One region of the Arthrobacter ginsengisoli genome, then DNA from elsewhere that is predicted to be linked to it. Evidence: riboswitches for the same ligand, from Rfam matches in the RefSeq annotation. Region 1 holds a riboswitch; the other holds the start of a gene.

Region 1 (8,093 bases):
GCCCCTGCCGCACGAGGAGTTCGTCATTGAACATGCGCCGCATGCGCGTCAGCCCGTGGCTCATGGCCGGCTGCGACAAGCCGATCCGGCTCGCCGCGTTCGTCACCGACCGCTCGTCCAGCAGCGCCAGGAGCGGCACCAGCAGGTTGAGGTCGACTGAAGCCAGCCGGGCCAACTCACCGTCCATCCCCGACCCTTCCTCGTTGCTAGGCATAACTCGCAGTTTAGCAATTCATTCATGCGGTGCATATGAACGATGAGCATTATTCATTTGTCGAACGTCCCGCCTGCTGGAAAACTCGTTTACACCCTGGTTGTGACCCCCGCCACCCGCTGCATTCAGTATTCAAAGGAGAAAGCCATGAAGATTGTCCTAGATCGACCGCGCTGCGAAGGCCACGGGCTCTGCGAGGAAGCCGCACCACAGCTGATGCACCTCGACGACCAGGGCGAACTGGTGCTGGACATCGAGACGGTCGGTGACGATCTTGAACCGGCGAAGGCCGCGGTTCGCGTCTGCCCGGTTGCCGCGCTGCGGCTGGTGTGACCATGCGGCTGAAACGCATCGTCGTCGTCGGAAATGGCATCGCCGGGCTCACCGCGGGCGACTCCCTGCGGGCAGCCGGTTTCGACGGCGAACTGACCATCGTCGGCGATGAGCACCATGCGCCGTACAGTCGTCCCGCCCTGTCCAAGGCTGCCCTCCTGGACCCCGAAGACATGACCTCCCATCAGCTGCCTGCATCGACCCACGAGGCGCAGGAGATGCTGGGCCTCAGCGCGACTCGGCTCGATGCCGACCGGAAGGTGGTGCACCTCGAGGACGGCAGCGGCCTCCCGTTCGACGCCGTGGTCATCGCCACCGGCTCCCGGGCACGCCGCCTGGGCAGCGGCGCAAATGCCAACCCCTGCGCCGACGAACTGACACTGCGCAACCTTGAGGATGCGCTGGCGCTGCGCCGCCGGCTGGTGCATAAGCCGTCCGTCGTCGTCATTGGCGGCGGTGCCCTGGGGATGGAGATTGCCTCCGGCTGCCTGTCCGTGGGCTGCGAGGTGACCCTCGTGGCGCGTGATCGTCCGCTGACCAAAGCGCTGGGTCCGTACCTGTCCGACGTATTCCTGGCCGCTGCCCGCGGCCAGGGGCTCAGGCTGGCGCCGTCCCACGCGGTCGAACTGCGCAGTACCGGTGGACTCACGGCCGGCGGGCAGACGCTGGTTGTGCTCGCCGACGGTTCAACCATCGCGGCCCAACTCGTGGTCAGTGCTGTCGGGGATGCCCCCAACATCGAGTGGCTGGCCTCAAGCGGTCTGCTGGCCAACGGCCGGCTCGAAGTCGACAGCCGCGGGCGGGTCCGGCCCGACATCATCGCCGCGGGGGATGTGGCCGCGTTCCCGACCAGGCGCGGCCTGCACCGTGTTCCGCTGTGGACCAGCGCCATCGAGCAGAGCAAGGCCGCGGCGCTGGCGCTGGTGCGGGGCGATGACGCGCCGCAGCTGGACTTCCAGCCCTACTTCTGGACCGAACAGTTCGGGCTCAGCCTGAAGGCGAGCGGTTTCCTGCCCCTGGCCGGTGCACCCGAATTCCTCGACGGCGATCCCCGCCACGGACCTGCCATCATGCGCTGGTCCCACCGGGACGGTTCGGGCACCGCCGTCGCGGTCAACAAACGGATCCCAATTCCTAAGCTGCGGCGTCTGAGCGAATCCGCTGCCGCACTGGCATCGCCCGCTGCCTGACGTCAGCGGGAGGGGGAATGGCGCCGGCCGCCTTAGACCTGTTTGAGCGACTGGTCGAGGTCGCGGATCAAATCATCGAGGTCCTCCAGGCCCACGGAGAGACGCACCACGCCGTCGCTCAGCCCGATCGCCGCCCGGCCCTCCGGGCCCATGGCGCGGTGCGTCGTGGTCGCGGGGTGGGTGATGAGGGACTTCGTATCACCCAGATTGTTGGAGATGTCAATGATCCGCAGCGCATCCAGCAGCGCAAAGGCGGCCTCTTTCGCGGAACGCCCGGCGGACGGGGACAGCTCGAAGGTCAGCACCGTGCCGCCGGCCTTCATCTGCCGGGCGGCCAGCTCGAACTGCGGATGGGAGCGCAGCAGCGGGTACTTGACCCAGTTGACCGCGGGCTGTTCCTCGAGCCATTCGGCCAGCCGCAGCGCCGAGGCGGAGGCGTGGTTCACCCGCAGGGCCATGGTCTCCAGCCCCTTGGTCAGCACCCACGCGTTGAAGGCCGAGAGCGCGGGGCCGGTGTGTCGCATAAGCTGCTTGACCGGGCCCTCGATGAACTCCCTGGTGCCCAGGATCGCGCCGCCGAGCACGCGGCCCTGGCCGTCGATGTGTTTGGTCCCGGAATACACGATCACATCCGCGCCGAGCTCCCCGCAGCGCTGCAGCAGGGGAGTGGCAAAGACATTGTCGACGACGACGCTCGCCCCGGCCGCGTGCGCCAGTTCGCTCACGGCCGCGACGTCCACGATTTCCTGCATCGGGTTCGACGGCGACTCGAAGAAGACTGCCGTCGTCGGTTCCGAGAGCGCAGACCGCCACTGCGCCAGGTCCGGGCCGTCCACGAAGACCGTCTCCACACCCCAGCGGGGAAGGATCTCGTTGAGGATTACGAAGCACGAACCGAACAGCGAACGGGCCGCGACCACCCGGTCGCCGGCGGCCAGCAGGGCGCCGAGCGCGGTGAAGACCGCGGACATGCCTGAGGCGGTCGCAAAGCAGGCCTCGGTGCCTTCGAGCAGCCGGAGCCGTTCCTGGAAAGTGGCCACCGAGGGGTTGCCGTAGCGGGAGTACACGAACCGCTCGTCCTCGCCGGTGAAGGCGCGCTCCGCGGCGGCCGCGGATTCGTACACGAAACCGGAGTTCAGGAAGATCGGCTCGGACGTTTCCTGGAAGCCGGTGCGGTCCAGCCCGCCGCGGACCGCCTGGGTGTCGGCGCCCCAGCCGGCGGCGTCAGGGTTGAAGCCCACTTAGTGCTTCCCGGGGTTGGCGGGCAGGCCGCGGTTCTTCCACCCGTTGACAGTGCGTTCGCCGTACCGGTCCGGTTCGCCTTCAAAGCCTTCCAGGACGTTGAAGGAGGTGAATCCGGCCTCCGTCGCGGCGGTCGCTGCGGCGATGGACCTTGCGCCCGAACGGCACAGGAACACCAGCTCGGTGCCGTCCCCTTCGGGGACTTGGAGTTTCAGCTGTTCAACGAACCGCGCGTTGGGGATGCCGCCGGCAAGATTCCACTGGATGAAGAGCGGATCGTTCCGCTTGCCGCCCGCGGATGTGGTGTCCGGGATGCCGATGTGGGCCCATTCGCCCTCGGTGCGGACGTCCACCAGGATGGCGCCCTCCGCAAGCTTCGCCCAGGCCTCGTGCGGGCTGAGGTCCCCGGCGTAGCTCACGCGTGGCCCTCGCCGTCGAACTCAAGGTCATCCACTGCGTTAGCGACGGCGGCATCGGCGCTGGCGATGGCTGCCGGCAGGACAACGGCCTGGGACACGATGACGCTGCTGCCGTTGAACGTCGCGGCCGGGCTGCCGTGCAGCACATAGCCGTCGGCCAGGGCGGCCGAGACGCGCTCGCAGAAGGCGCGGTCATCGGGGCCGGTGAACAGGCGGTACGCCAGTTTCTCCTCGGCGGCACCGGGGGTTACGAGGGACGGGACTGGCGCTGTAACGGGGACAGCGGGGGCGGACGCGTCAGGCACGACGGATCTCCTTCTTTCACGCTTGCAGCTCGAATGGTCGATATGCCGAGTATTCACCTGAGGCACCCCGCCGCGAAAGGGAGGGTTGCCGACCGGCCAGTCAGGGCTTGGCGCCGGGTCTCATTACTCACAAAAAACGTAACACCTGGGACGCCGGCCCGCAGAGCAGCAGCCGTCATGCTAAGTAACGCTCCGCCAGGCAACGCGGGTGGTTACTCGATCGTGGCGTAGAGCGCGTTGAGCTCCGCCGTGAGTTGCCGGCGCAGCTCCGGGGTGCCGATCTCCTTGCCGTCGATGTGATTGACGGGCGCCAGCAGCCGGATGCTGGAGATCAGCCAGACCGCGTCGGCGTCGTACAGGTCCCGGGGCTCCAGCGGGCCGTAGCCCAGCTCCCAGCCGGCGGCCTTGGCCGCGGCGAACAGGGCACCCTGCGAGGTGCCGGGCAGGATCCCGCTGTCGAGCTGGGGGGTAATGAGCCGCCGAACAGTACGGACCCCGCCGCTCCCGTCGTCGGACGTCTCCAGGTGCGCGAGCAAAACGGTCGACGTCGGGCCCTCCAGCACGCGGCCGTCCGCGGAGGTGAAGATGACGTCGTCTGCGCCCTGGGCATGCGCGTAGCGGAGTGCGGCCATGTTGACGGCATAGGAGAGTGTCTTGGCGCCCATCAGCAGCCACGGGGCCCGTTCCCCGACTTCGCTGTCGTAGCCGCGGTCCAGCAGGATGACGTCGACTCCCGTTTCGCGCTGCCGCCTGCCGGCCGGTCCGGGGGCCGAGGCCTGGACCCAGCAGGTGGGTGTGGCCGCCCCTTCCACGCCACGGGTCACGAGGAGCTTGACGACGAGCTCGTCGTCATCGCTGGTCGCGGCGCCCGGCACGTGCCCGCGCCGGTATTCGCTGACCGCCGTCGTGATCGCCCGGCGCCAGGCTTCCTCCGCCGGGATGTCCAGTTCCAGCAGCCGGGCGGACCCGGCCAGCCGGTTCAGGTGCGCCTGGAGCTTGCGGGGGCTCCCGCCCACGGCCAGCAGCGATTCGAAGACACCGTCCCCGCGGGTGGCACCCTGGTCCGTCGCCATCAGCTGCGGCTTGGTGGCGTCGGCCAGCCGGCCGTCGTGGAAGGCGGGATCGAGGAAGACCAGCACCGGTACGGGCGCGGCGGCAGGAGAAGTCATGGCTTCAGCTTAGTGCGGCGTGCCGCGGGTTAGGATTTGACGGGTGCCCGTTCCGGAACTGTTCCGCGGGTCTGGAGCTTGAGGGGTTCGCCTGTGCTGTGGCCATTTTCGCTGGCGGAATCGCTTCCGTCCTGGGTGATCCTGATTCTGACCGTGGTTGACCTCGCGATCCGTGTGCTGGCCCTCGGCATCATCCCCGGAAACCGCCGCCCCACCACCGCCATGGCCTGGCTTTTGATCATCTTCTTCGTCCCGGCCCTGGGCCTGGTCCTGTTCCTGCTGTTTGGCAACTTCCGGCTCTCCCGCAAGCGGCGGGCGCAGCAGGACGCCGTCAACACCCGGGTGCGCGCCGGCACCTCCGAACTGGCGATGGTGGAAAGCCGCTACGACGGCCCGGAATGGGTGGCCTCCGCGGCCGAGCTGAACAAGACCCTGGGCTCGCTGCCGATGGTGGACGGCAACCACGTCGAGCTCCTGCCCGGCTACCCGGACTCGATCAAGGCAATGGCCGCCGCCGTCCGTGAGGCCGAGTCCTTCGTCAACGCCGAGTTCTACATCCTGAGTTCGGACCACATCACGGACGATCTGTTGACCGCGATGGAAGAGGCCGCCGAGCGCGGCGTCGAAGTCCGCCTCCTGTTCGACCACCTGGGGACCCTGCGCATCAAGGGCTACCGCAAGCTGATCGCCCGGCTTAAGGCCGGCAAGATCCGTTGGCGGCCGATGCTGCCGCTGAACCCGCTGCAGGGGCAGTGGCGCCGGCCGGACCTGCGCAACCACCGCAAGATCATGGTGATCGACGGCGAGGTCGCGTTCACCGGTTCGCAGAACCTGATCGAGCCCTCCTACAACAACCCGCGGCACCGCAAGATCGGCCGGGAATGGGTCGAGCTGATGGCCTGCCTGCGCGGGCCGATCGTCACCACACTCAACGTCGTGTTCGCCACCGACTGGCTCGGCGAGACCGACGAATCGCTGGAGGACCAGCTGGCGCACCGGCCCGAGCTGCACGCCGGCAGCGTCACGGCCCAGGTGGTGCCCAGCGGCCCCGGCTTCATCACCGAAAACAACCTGCGGCTCTTCAACACGCTCATCTACTCGGCGCAGCACAAGCTCTCGATCTGCAGCCCCTACTTCGTCCCGGATGATTCGCTGCTGTATGCGGTGACGACGGCGGCGCAGCGCGGCGTCGACGTCGAACTCTTTGTCTCGGAAAAGGGCGACCAGTTCCTGGTCCACCACGCCCAGCAGTCCTACTACGAGGCGCTGCTGGAGGCCGGGGTGCGGATCTACCTGTACAAGGCCCCGTTCGTGCTGCACGCCAAGCACTTCACGATCGACAACGAGGTGGCCGTGCTGGGCTCCAGCAACATGGACATGCGCTCCTTCTCGCTGAACCTGGAGGTCTCGGTGATGCTCCTCGGTGAGGACATCGTGGAACGGATCAGCGCCGTGGAGGACACCTACCGGGGCATTTCGCGCGAACTGACGCTCGATGACTGGATGAAGCGGCCGATGGGCGTCAAATACGTGGACAACGTCGCGCGGCTGACGGCCACCCTGCAGTAGCCACCGGGACGGCGTGCCGGTGTCAGCCGGTCGGGAACTCCGCGCCGAGGGCGGAGAGGACACCGAAGGCCTTGGTCCGGATCTCCTCGTACTCCTCCTGCGGCGAGGAATCCGCCGTGATCGCGCCGCCGACGCCGAGGCTGAGCCCGGTGCCGCCTCCGGCCAGTTCGGTGAGAACGAGGGTCCGGATGGCGACGGCGAGATCTGTCGCGCCGTTGAGGGAGAAGTAGCCGATCGCGCCGGAGTAGACCCCCCGGGGTGCGCCCTCGAGCCGGTCCAGGATGGCCATGGTGCTGACCTTGGGGGCGCCGGTCATGGAGCCGGCGGGGAAACAGGCGGCGACGGCCTCGGCCCGGGGCATCCCGGGCCTGAGCCGGGCATCGATCGTGCTCACCATCTGGTGCACCGTGGCATAGCTTTCGATCGCGCAAAGCCGGCTGACCGACACCGAACCGGGCACGGCGAAGTGGCTGAGATCGTTGCGCAGCAGGTCCACGATCATGATGTTCTCGGCCCGGTCCTTCGGCGAGGACTCAAGCTCCTGCCGCAGCAGCGCGTCCCGGGCAGGGTCCTGGTCCCGGTGCCGGGTGCCCTTGATCGGCTCGGCGCGCATCCCGCCGTCGGCCGCGATCCGCAGGAAACGCTCCGGCGAGGTGCTCGCCACGGTCAGGTTCCCGAAGTGCAGATAGCTGGCGAACGGCGCCGGGTTCCGCCGGCGCAGCGCCGCGTAGGCCTGGAACGGGGCCAGGGCGGCGGCGGGCAGTTCGGCCGCCAGCGCGGTGGTCAGGCAGACCTCGTAGGTGTTTCCCTCCGTGATCTCGTGCTGGGCTTGGGTGATTTTGGCCTTGTAGGAGGCTTCCGAGTCCCGCGCCCCAAAGTCCGGACGGGCCTGGGCGGCGGAAGGTTCGACGGCGCCGCTGCCGCCGGCCGCCGCCGGCTGCCCGTTTCCGGCCTCGACCGCGGCGGTGCGCGCCGTCTCCAGCCAGTCCCCGGCGTCGGCAGTGTCCAGGGCGAGCAGCCAGACTGTGCCCTTGACATGGTCCAGCACGACGGCCCGGCCGGCGAACAGCAGGCAGGCGTCCGGGGATTCCGCCGTGACGTCGCTGCCGCCGGTCTCGCGTTTGAGCTCGTAGCCCAGGTAGCCGAGCCAGCCCAGGGTGAACTCGCAGGGGTAGTCCGCGGGGCCGCGGAGGGCGCGGTGGCCCCAGACCCCGTCGAGCCAGCGGAAGAACGGCCCTTCAGCCCGGACCACGGCGTCGCCGACGCTCACCTGCGTTTCGCCCGAACTGTGCCGGACCGACTGGCCGAACGGGCCGCCGTCGTCCGCCAGGATGCTGAAGCGGCTCCGGTCCGCCGCGGTGCTGCCGTCCGCCGCCGCGTCCCGCGGGTCCAGGGAGGAGTCCAGCCAGACGGCATTGGCTGAGCGGCCGAAGAGGGCCGCGAACAGCCGGGCAGCGTCCGGGGTGCCGTCGAGCCGTTCCGCGCGGACCTCCAGGCCGCGGCGGGCGGCAAGTTCCGGGAGCAGCACCGGGGACAGTGCCGGGAGGTACTGGAGGGCCTGCATCACATCCGCCGGAGCGGTGCCGTCGGCCCGGTTGAGCACCCGGACATCGGCATGGGCAGGAACGTCGTCCTCAGCCAGCCAGTCCTGC
Region 2 (8,093 bases), on a different contig from region 1:
GCCAAGCTCCCGGACCAGGAATGTTTCAATCAGCCGGTGCCGCCGGACCATGGACAACGCCAGCCGGACGCCGTCGGCTGTGAGGGTGATGGCGCTGTAGGGCTGGTGGTCCACGAGACCCTGGTCCTTGAGCTTGCGGACCATTTCGGAGACCGAGGAGTTGGCAACGCCGAGGCGCTGGGCCAGCTGGGTGGAGGTGATGGGCTTGTCCTGCCACTCCGTGAAGGAGTAGATGACCTTGACGTAGTCCTCGATCGAGGAGGAGGGCAGACTGGTCTTCACAGCCTCCAGCCTACCGTCAGGCGGCGCCGGAGAACGTCAGCCACAACAGGACGAGGTTGAGCACCACCACCAGGATCACGCTGATGATGGCGGCTACACGGAGGGCCATCCCATCGGCGAAGCGGCCCATGAGGGCCTTGTTGCTGGTCAGGACCACCAGCGGGACCAGCACAAAGGGGATCCCGAAGCTCAGGACGACCTGGCTGAGGACCAGGCCCCAGGTTGGATCGAAGCCGATGCTGAGCAGCACCACGGCCGGGATCAGGGTGACGACGCGGCGGGTCATAAGCGGGATCCGGATCTTGAGCAGGCCCTGCATGATGGATCCGCCGGCGTAGCAGCCCACGGAGGTGGAGGCCAGGCCGGAGGCGAGCAGGCCGACGGCGAAGATGACGCCGATGACCGGGCCCAGGTTGTTGGTGACTGCGGCATGGGCGCCTTCGATGGAGTCCGTCCCCTCCTCGCCGCCCAGGGTCGACGCGGCCAGCAGCAGCATCCCGATGTTCACGATCCCGGCGATCGCGAGGGCCGCCACGACGTCCCAGCGGGTTGCCTTCACAAGACGGGCGATCGCCTGCGGGGGGACGTGGACGTGCGGGTTCGGGCGGTGCCGGTCCCTGGAGAGGGCCGAGTGCACGTAGATGGCATGCGGCATCACCGTGGCGCCCAGCATGCTGGCGGCCAGCAGCACGGTCTCCGGTCCCTGGAAGCCCGGGATCAGCCCGGCCGCCACGCCCGCGGGGTCGGGCGGGCTGATAAAGAGGCCCGTCAGGAATCCGATCGTGATGATGCCCAGCAGGAACATGATGATGTACTCGAAGGGCCGCTGCCGGTTCCGGGCCTGCACGGCCAGCAGCAGCATGGACACGCCGCCGACGATTACAGCGCCGAGGGGGAGCGGCAGGCCGAAGAGCAGGTAGAGCGCGATCGCGCCGCCGACCACCTCGGCCAGGTCGGTGGCAGCGGCCACGATCTCGGCCTGGACCCAGAAGGCGCGGCGCCACAACGGCTTGAGCCGCTCGCCGAGGATCTCAGGCAGGCTTTTTCCGGTGACGATCCCGAGCTTGGCGGACTGGTACTGGACCAGTACGGCCATGATGTTGGCGGACACCAGCACCCACACCAGGAGGTAGCCGTACTGGGCGCCGGCCGTGAGGTTGGCCGCGACGTTGCCGGGGTCCACGTACGCGATTGCGGCGACGAACGCCGGTCCCAGCAGGCCGATCACGGCACGGCTGCCACCCGGCTTCCGCCGCGCGGGCGCTGCCGGGGCCTGCGGTTGGTGTCCTGTTACGTCCAGCACGGGGGCTCCCTGGTGATCGTAAGTGTCGGCAAAGACGCGATGGTGGCGGCAGGTTGCCGCTGGCACCGGTCTTTGCTTGCCTACAATCAATTATTAGGCATGCCGAAACTTTAGGCCAGAGTGCCCCCGCGGCAAGGTCGCCGTCACGGACTGCGGCGGTCTCAGGCGCGGACGGCGCGCCAGCTCTGCGTCAGGTACGGAAGCGGGAGGATCTCGCCGGGATGGTGGCCCAGATGCCCGTGCAGGTACCAGTCGAGGTTGCCAAGCACCTTGGCGCGGGTTTCCTCGCTGGCAGCCAGGTAGTAGCTGCGGGACTTCGTCAGCTCCATGATGTCTGCGGTGCGCAGCGGATCTTCCCAGCGGGTGAGGTGGCTCTCCAGGCCGGTGAATTCCGGACCCAGCGGCGGTTTGAAATGCGGCTTGTGCACATCGCCGGCATGCATGATGCGCGACAGCCGGTGCACCCAGGGGACGGACGTGTCCAGCTGGTTCCAGATCAGCCCCAGGACACCGTGGGGGCGGAGGATCCTGGCGATCTCCGTGCTGGCCAGGAGGGGATCGCACCAGTGCCAGGCCTGGGCGACGGTGACCAGGTCGAAAGCCGCGGCGGGCAGCCCGCTCTGCTCGGCTGAGCCCTCGACGGCGGCGACGCCGGGAAGTGCCCGGCGCAGCTGTGCCAGCATGTCGGCGGACGGATCCACCGCCACCGTGTGCAGGCCGCGCTCAAGCAGCAGCGCGGTGAACTTCCCGGTTCCCGCGCCGAGATCCGCGGCGTCCTTCGCGCCGGCGGGGATCAGCCAGTCGGCTGAGTCGCCCAGGTAGCCCGGGCGGACGCGTTCGTAGTGTTCCCCGCCGTCCTGGAAGCTCTGCCCAAGTTCCCGGCGCCGCTCCTGGTACAGTTTGGGGCCGCCGCGTGCCACGTGTGATCTCCTTCGGCAGGTCCGGATGGGTACCTCTCGAATTTACCGCACGCGGCACGGTCGGTGTTTCCAAGGGTCGTGCAGCCGCCGCCCTGTCAGTCCAGCGTGCAGGGGGCGGCGCCGGCGGTGCCCGGTGTGTTGGGCGCCCAGTGCGGGTAGCTGCGGGTGTCGTTGGCCGGCACCCAACGTCCGGCATCCACCACGTAGTCCCAACCGAGGCCGGTCTGGCGCAGTTCCCGGATCCCGGCGAGCAGCCGCTCGGCGTCCTCCAGCCGGGAACCCAGGCCGAAGCTGGCCCGGAGCGAGCCGGCCGGCAGACCGAGCCGCCGGAGCAGGGGGTGCGCGCAGAAGCGGCCGTCACGCAGTCCGATGCCGTGTTCTGCCGACAGGTACGCCGCCACGAGGCCGGCGTCGTAGCCTTCGAGCGAGAAGTTGACGACGCCGATCGTCCCGGTGCCCGCGGGTGCATCGAAGGAAGCGCTGTCCGAGAAGATCTGGTGGACCCTGACGCCGTCGAGCCGGCTGAGGCCTTCGACGAGGAAGGACCGGATGGCGTTTTCGTGCGCGTGCCACTGTTCCACGTCCAGATCGGCGATCACCTGCGTGGCGCGGGCCAGCGTGGCTGCGCCGAGGACATTCGGGGAGCCGCCCTCGTGCCGGGCCGGACCGGTGGTCCAGCTGACCGCATCGACCCGGGCGTCCTGCACGGCTCCGCCGCCGGCCAGGTGCGGTGTGCCGGCGTCGAGCCAGTCGGGACGGCCGATCAGCACACCGGCGCCGAAGGGTGCGTAGAGCTTGTGCCCCGAAAAGGCGAGATAGTCGACGTCGTCCGCGGCGATGTCGATCCGCCGGTGCGGGGCAAGCTGCGCGGCGTCGACGACGATCCGGGCGCCATATTCGTGCGCCAGGGCGGCCAGTGCCCGGATCGGCAGGATCTCGCCGGTGACGTTGGAAGCCCCGGTGACGGCCAGCAGGCTGACGCCGCCATAGGCGAGTTCCTTCCGGAGCAGTTCCAGTGTGCCGGCGAGCGTGGCGGCGGCGATGACACTGCGGTGCGGCACCTGCTGCCACGGCAGCAGGTTGGCGTGGTGTTCGATGTCGAGGTAGAGCACCTCACCGGTGTGCACGCCGTCGGCTTTGGGCAGGCAGCCGGCCAGCAGGTTCAGGGAATCGGTGGTGTTCCGGGTGAAGATCACGGCATCGTCCGGGCGGCCGCCCACGAAATCGCGGACAATCGTGCGGGCGTTCTCGTACACCGAGGTGCTGATCTGCGAGGCATAGCCGGCGCCGCGGTGGACGCTCGCATAGTACGGCAGGATCTCGTTGAGATAGGCCGAGACCACGGACAGGGCCGGGGCCGAGGCGCCATAGTCCAGGTTGGCGTACCGGACGTTGCCGCCCTGAATGAGCGGTGCCTGGATCTCGGCACCGGTCACCGCGGCCAGTGGCCGGCGGGCGACGGCGAACCGGGCATCAGAACCGGCGCCGGCAGTGGCAGGAAAAGTGACAGTTGTCATGGGACCTCGCTTGAAAAGGACCCCACATACCGGGGATCCGCGCTTGCCGGGTCCATTCCGGACCGGCCAGGTCGTCACCCGGGGCACCCCACCGCGAATGGAGGGTTGCCGGCCAGCAAACCGGGGTTTCGCGCTGGCACTCGTGACCTTTTTCGAGCCTAGGACATTCCCCGTTCCGGCGGGAAGGTGCGGGCCGAATATGAAGCTGTTTGTTACGCAGCCGCCGCCGGGAGCCGTTGCTACAGCAGGTCGTCCAGACCCGGGTTGAGGCGCTTGAGGACCTCCGAGTGCAGGATGGAGTTGGTGGCGAGGGCGTTGCCGCCGAAGGGGCCGTCTTCGCCTTCGAGCGAGGTGAAGCGTCCGCCGGCCTCCGTCACGATCGGGACCAGCGCGGCCATATCGTAGAGGTTCAGTTCGGGCTCGCAGGCGATGTCGACGGCGCCTTCGGCCACCAGGCAGTAGGACCAGAAGTCGCCGTAGGCCCGCGTGCGCCAGACCTCCTCGGTGAGGCCGAGGAATTCATCGAGGTTGCCGCGCTGCTTCCATCCGCCGAGGCTGGAGTAGGACAACGAGGCGTCCGAGAGCTGGGAGACGTTGGAGACCTTCAACCGGGTGGCGGCCGCCAGCGACCGGCCCATATAGGCTCCGGCGCCCTTGGCGGCCCACCAGCGTTTGCCCAGTGCCGGGGCGCTCACGACGCCAACGACCGGCTCGCCCTCGTCGACGAGGGCGATCAGGGTGGCCCAGACGGGGACGCCGCGGACGAAGTTCTTGGTCCCGTCGATCGGGTCGATGATCCAGCGGCGCGAGCCGTGGCCGGAACTGCCAAACTCCTCCCCGAGGACGGCGTCGCGCGGCCGGGAGCGGGACAGCTGGCCGCGGATGGCTTCCTCGGCTGACTTGTCGGCGTCCGTCACCGGGGTCAGGTCCGGCTTCGTCTCGATCCGAAGGTCGAGCGCCTTGAAGCGGCTCATGGTCTGGGAATCTACGGAATCTGCCAGGACATGGGCAAGGCGCAGGTCATCGTTGTAGCTCGAAGCGGGTTGACTCATGGTTCCAAACTACCGCCAAAGCGGACGGCGGGGCGGGAGGCCACGTTGCTGCGCCGCCGGATGCTGCCCGGCGCGGCCCCGGGCAGCGCTCCGGAAGGCACGCTCAGGAGACGGTGCCGAGTTCCTTGACGTCCTGGGCTTCCATCCGCGGGTCCGTCCCGAGCAGCCGGCGCAGTGAGCCAAGCCGGGCCGGCCCGGATTCGCCGGCATGGCCGGCGGCCACCCAGGCGTCCACGCCGCAGTTGACGGCGCTGGAATCGTGCTTGCAGCCCCGCTCGCAGTCGTCGGTTCCGGGCTCGAGGTCCGGAAAGGAGTGCAGGATCCGGTCGGGGTCCACATGGGCCAGGCCGAAGGAGCGAATGCCGGGGGTGTCGATGATCCAGCTGCCCGCGGGCGCATCGTTGACCTTAAGGGCCAGCGCCGAGGAGGAGGTGTGGCGCCCGCGGCCGGTGACGGCGTTGACGCCGCCGGTGGCGCGCTCGGCGCCGGTCAGCGCATTCACCATGGTGGACTTGCCGACGCCGGAATGGCCCAGCATGACGGTGACCTTCCCGTCGAGGTAGTCGCGGAGCTGGGAGACGGCGTCCTTGTCCAGCCGGGCGGAGAGCCCGTCGTCGGAACGTGCATCGATGCCGGAGGCCTCGGAGTCCGCCGTCTTGGAGATGATCACCGGAAAGGCGAGGTGCTGGTAGTTGGCAAGGAGCTCCGCGGGATCCTTGACGTCGGCCTTGGTGACGAGCAACAGCGGTTCGATTCCGGCGTCGTACGCGGCCACGAGGGCGCGGTCGATGAACCCTGTCCTCGGCTCCGGGTTCGCAGCTGCCACCACAATCACCAGCTGGTCGGCGTTCGCGACGACGGCGCGTTCGATCGGGTCCGTGTCGTCGGCGCTGCGCCGCAGCAGGGTCTTGCGGTCCTGGATCTTAACCAGCCGGGCCAGGGTGTCGGGTTCCCCGGTGACGTCGCCGACAAGGGATACGAAGTCCCCGGAGACCACCGGGTTGCGGCGCAGTTCCCGGGCGCGGGCGGCGATGATTTTGCGTTCCTCGGGGGTGCCTTCGGCGACGACGGCGGTGTAGCGTCCGCGGTCCACGGTGATGATCCGCCCGGTGACAGCGTCGTCGTAGGCGGGCCGGTCCTTGGTGCGGGGCCGGGAGCCCTTTTTGTTGGGGCGGATCCGGACATCGGATTCGTCCCAGGAGTCAGTGCTGCGTGCCACCGGCGTCCTTGTCTGTGGGAGTGGAGCCGGCAGGAGTGGAGTCCGCGGGGGCGCCCTGGGCCAGCATGGACTCCCAGAGCTGCGGGAAGTCCGGCATCGTCTTGGCCGTGGTGGCAATGTCCTCGACCTCGATGCCGGGAACGGCCAGGCCCAGGATGGCACCTGCGGTGGCCATCCGGTGGTCGGCATAGCTGCGGACGACGCCGGCGTGCAGCGGAGCGGGCCGGATGATGAGACCGTCCGCGGTCTCCTCCGCGTCGCCGCCCAGGCGGTTGATCTCGGCCACGAGGGCGGCCAGCCGGTCCGTCTCGTGTCCGCGGAGGTGCGCGATGCCGCCAAGCCGCGAGGGGCCGGTGGCGAGGGCGCAGAGTGCGGCGACCGTGGGGGCGAGTTCGCTGGTCTCGTCGAAGTCGGCGCCCTTGATCTCGGGGCCGCCGGTCACGGTCAGGGTGCCGTCCGTGAGCGTGACGGTGGCTCCCATGGTGGTGAGGATGCTGCGCCACAGATCGCCGACCTGCGTGGTCGCGGCCGGCCAGTTGGGGATGCGGACCGTGCCGCGGGTGGCCAGGGCCGCCGCGAGGAAGGGGCCCGCGTTGGAGAGGTCCTGTTCGATCCTGACGTCGAAGGCGCGGATCGGCCCGGGAGCGACGATCCAGTGGTCCGACCGGGAATCGTCCACGGCCACCCCGGCCCCGCGGAGCACGGCGACGGTCATGTTGATGTGGTCCAGGCTGGGGACGGGCTTCCCGGGACGCTCCTTGCTGCGGTGCTCGAGGTGCAGCCCCTCAGTGAAGCGGGCTCCGGCCAGGAGCAGCGCGGACACAAACTGCGAGGAGGCGCTGGCGTCGATGACGAGGTGGCCGCCGCGCACTTCGCCGGTGCCGTCGACCGCGAACGGCAGCGAGGTCGCCGGCCCGCCGCCGGGCGCGCTGACGGCGACGCCCAGGCCGGTCAGCGCGTCGATGACGGGGCCCATCGGGCGCTTGCGCGCGTGCGGATCCCCGTCGAACATTGTCACTCCGCGGCGCAGGGCCGCGACGGGCGGGACGAAGCGCATCACCGTTCCGGCCAGCCCGCAATCGACGCCGGACCGCGCCCCGGGGGCGTCCCGGCTGATCGGGGTGACGGCCAGGTCGGGGCCGAAAGCGCCGTCGCCCGGGACTTCCGTAATAATGGCCCCGAGCTGCCGCAGTGCCTCGATCATCAGTGCCGAATCACGCGAATGCAGGGGTGCGCGCAACCGCGAGGGCCCGTCGGCGAGGGCGGCCAGCACGAGGTACCGGTTGGTCAGGGACTTCGACCCCGGCACGGTGAGCGTTGCGTCGACGGGATGTCCGGCGAACGGCGCCCGCCAAAGCGGAGCGCTGTCGGCCGGAAGGGAACGGGCTGCTGCAGCGGGGGTAGTGCCTGTCATTGCTGTCTTAGGCTCCGACGGTGTGGTCTACGGCTTTGCGCACGGCTTTGTCGGCCTTTTTCAGCTGCTTGCCCGTGGTTTTCCTGACATCAGCCCTGAGGTGGCCGGCGTTTTTCCGGACGTCAGCGGCGAGGTGCTCGGCGCGCCAGGCCAGGCTCGGCCGGCCGTTCGTGTCGACGGCGGCCAGCAGCACGCCACCGGTCAGCGAGACGTTCTTGAGCAACTGCTTGCGGCGGGCGTCGCGTGCGTTCTTGCTGCTGATGTCGGCGCTGCGCCATTCAACATAGCTGTTGAGCGCGGAGATGACGGCCAGGAGGGTGGCGGCGAGGCGTGCCGACTTGCCGAGTGCGAAGAACACGCCGGCGCCGACCTGGGTTCCGCCGATA

Evidence for each region. Region 1 has a riboswitch for S-adenosylmethionine ahead of J2X01_RS13905 (DUF1737 domain-containing protein). Riboswitches for the same ligand answer to the same signal wherever they lie in the genome.
Region 2: it holds a riboswitch for S-adenosylmethionine, as region 1 does, so the genes downstream of both, J2X01_RS11505 (aminotransferase class V-fold PLP-dependent enzyme) here and J2X01_RS13905 (DUF1737 domain-containing protein) in region 1, are expected to answer to the same signal.

Annotation. Positions count from the first base shown of each region.
Region 1 covers NZ_JAVDVQ010000011.1:112,836-120,928, reverse strand. Annotated here, with positions in the region: gene J2X01_RS13930 (LysR family transcriptional regulator) at 1-214, opposite strand, end outside; gene J2X01_RS13925 (ferredoxin) at 362-547, shown strand; gene J2X01_RS13920 (NAD(P)/FAD-dependent oxidoreductase) at 550-1,737, shown strand; gene J2X01_RS13915 (O-succinylhomoserine sulfhydrylase) at 1,770-2,978, opposite strand; gene J2X01_RS13910 (rhodanese-like domain-containing protein) at 2,979-3,398, opposite strand; gene J2X01_RS13905 (DUF1737 domain-containing protein) at 3,395-3,622, opposite strand; SAM riboswitch class IV at 3,717-3,831, opposite strand; gene J2X01_RS13900 (aminodeoxychorismate lyase) at 3,916-4,872, opposite strand; gene cls (cardiolipin synthase) at 4,966-6,441, shown strand; gene pabB (aminodeoxychorismate synthase component I) at 6,464-8,093, opposite strand, start outside.
Region 2 covers NZ_JAVDVQ010000008.1:139,628-147,720, reverse strand. Annotated here, with positions in the region: gene J2X01_RS11520 (metal-dependent transcriptional regulator) at 1-282, opposite strand, end outside; gene J2X01_RS11515 (Nramp family divalent metal transporter) at 299-1,585, opposite strand; gene J2X01_RS11510 (class I SAM-dependent methyltransferase) at 1,747-2,505, opposite strand; gene J2X01_RS11505 (aminotransferase class V-fold PLP-dependent enzyme) at 2,601-4,022, opposite strand; SAM riboswitch class IV at 4,057-4,170, opposite strand; gene hisN (histidinol-phosphatase) at 4,262-5,074, opposite strand; gene rsgA (ribosome small subunit-dependent GTPase A) at 5,178-6,293, opposite strand; gene aroA (3-phosphoshikimate 1-carboxyvinyltransferase) at 6,277-7,707, opposite strand; gene J2X01_RS11485 (DoxX family protein) at 7,715-8,093, opposite strand, start outside.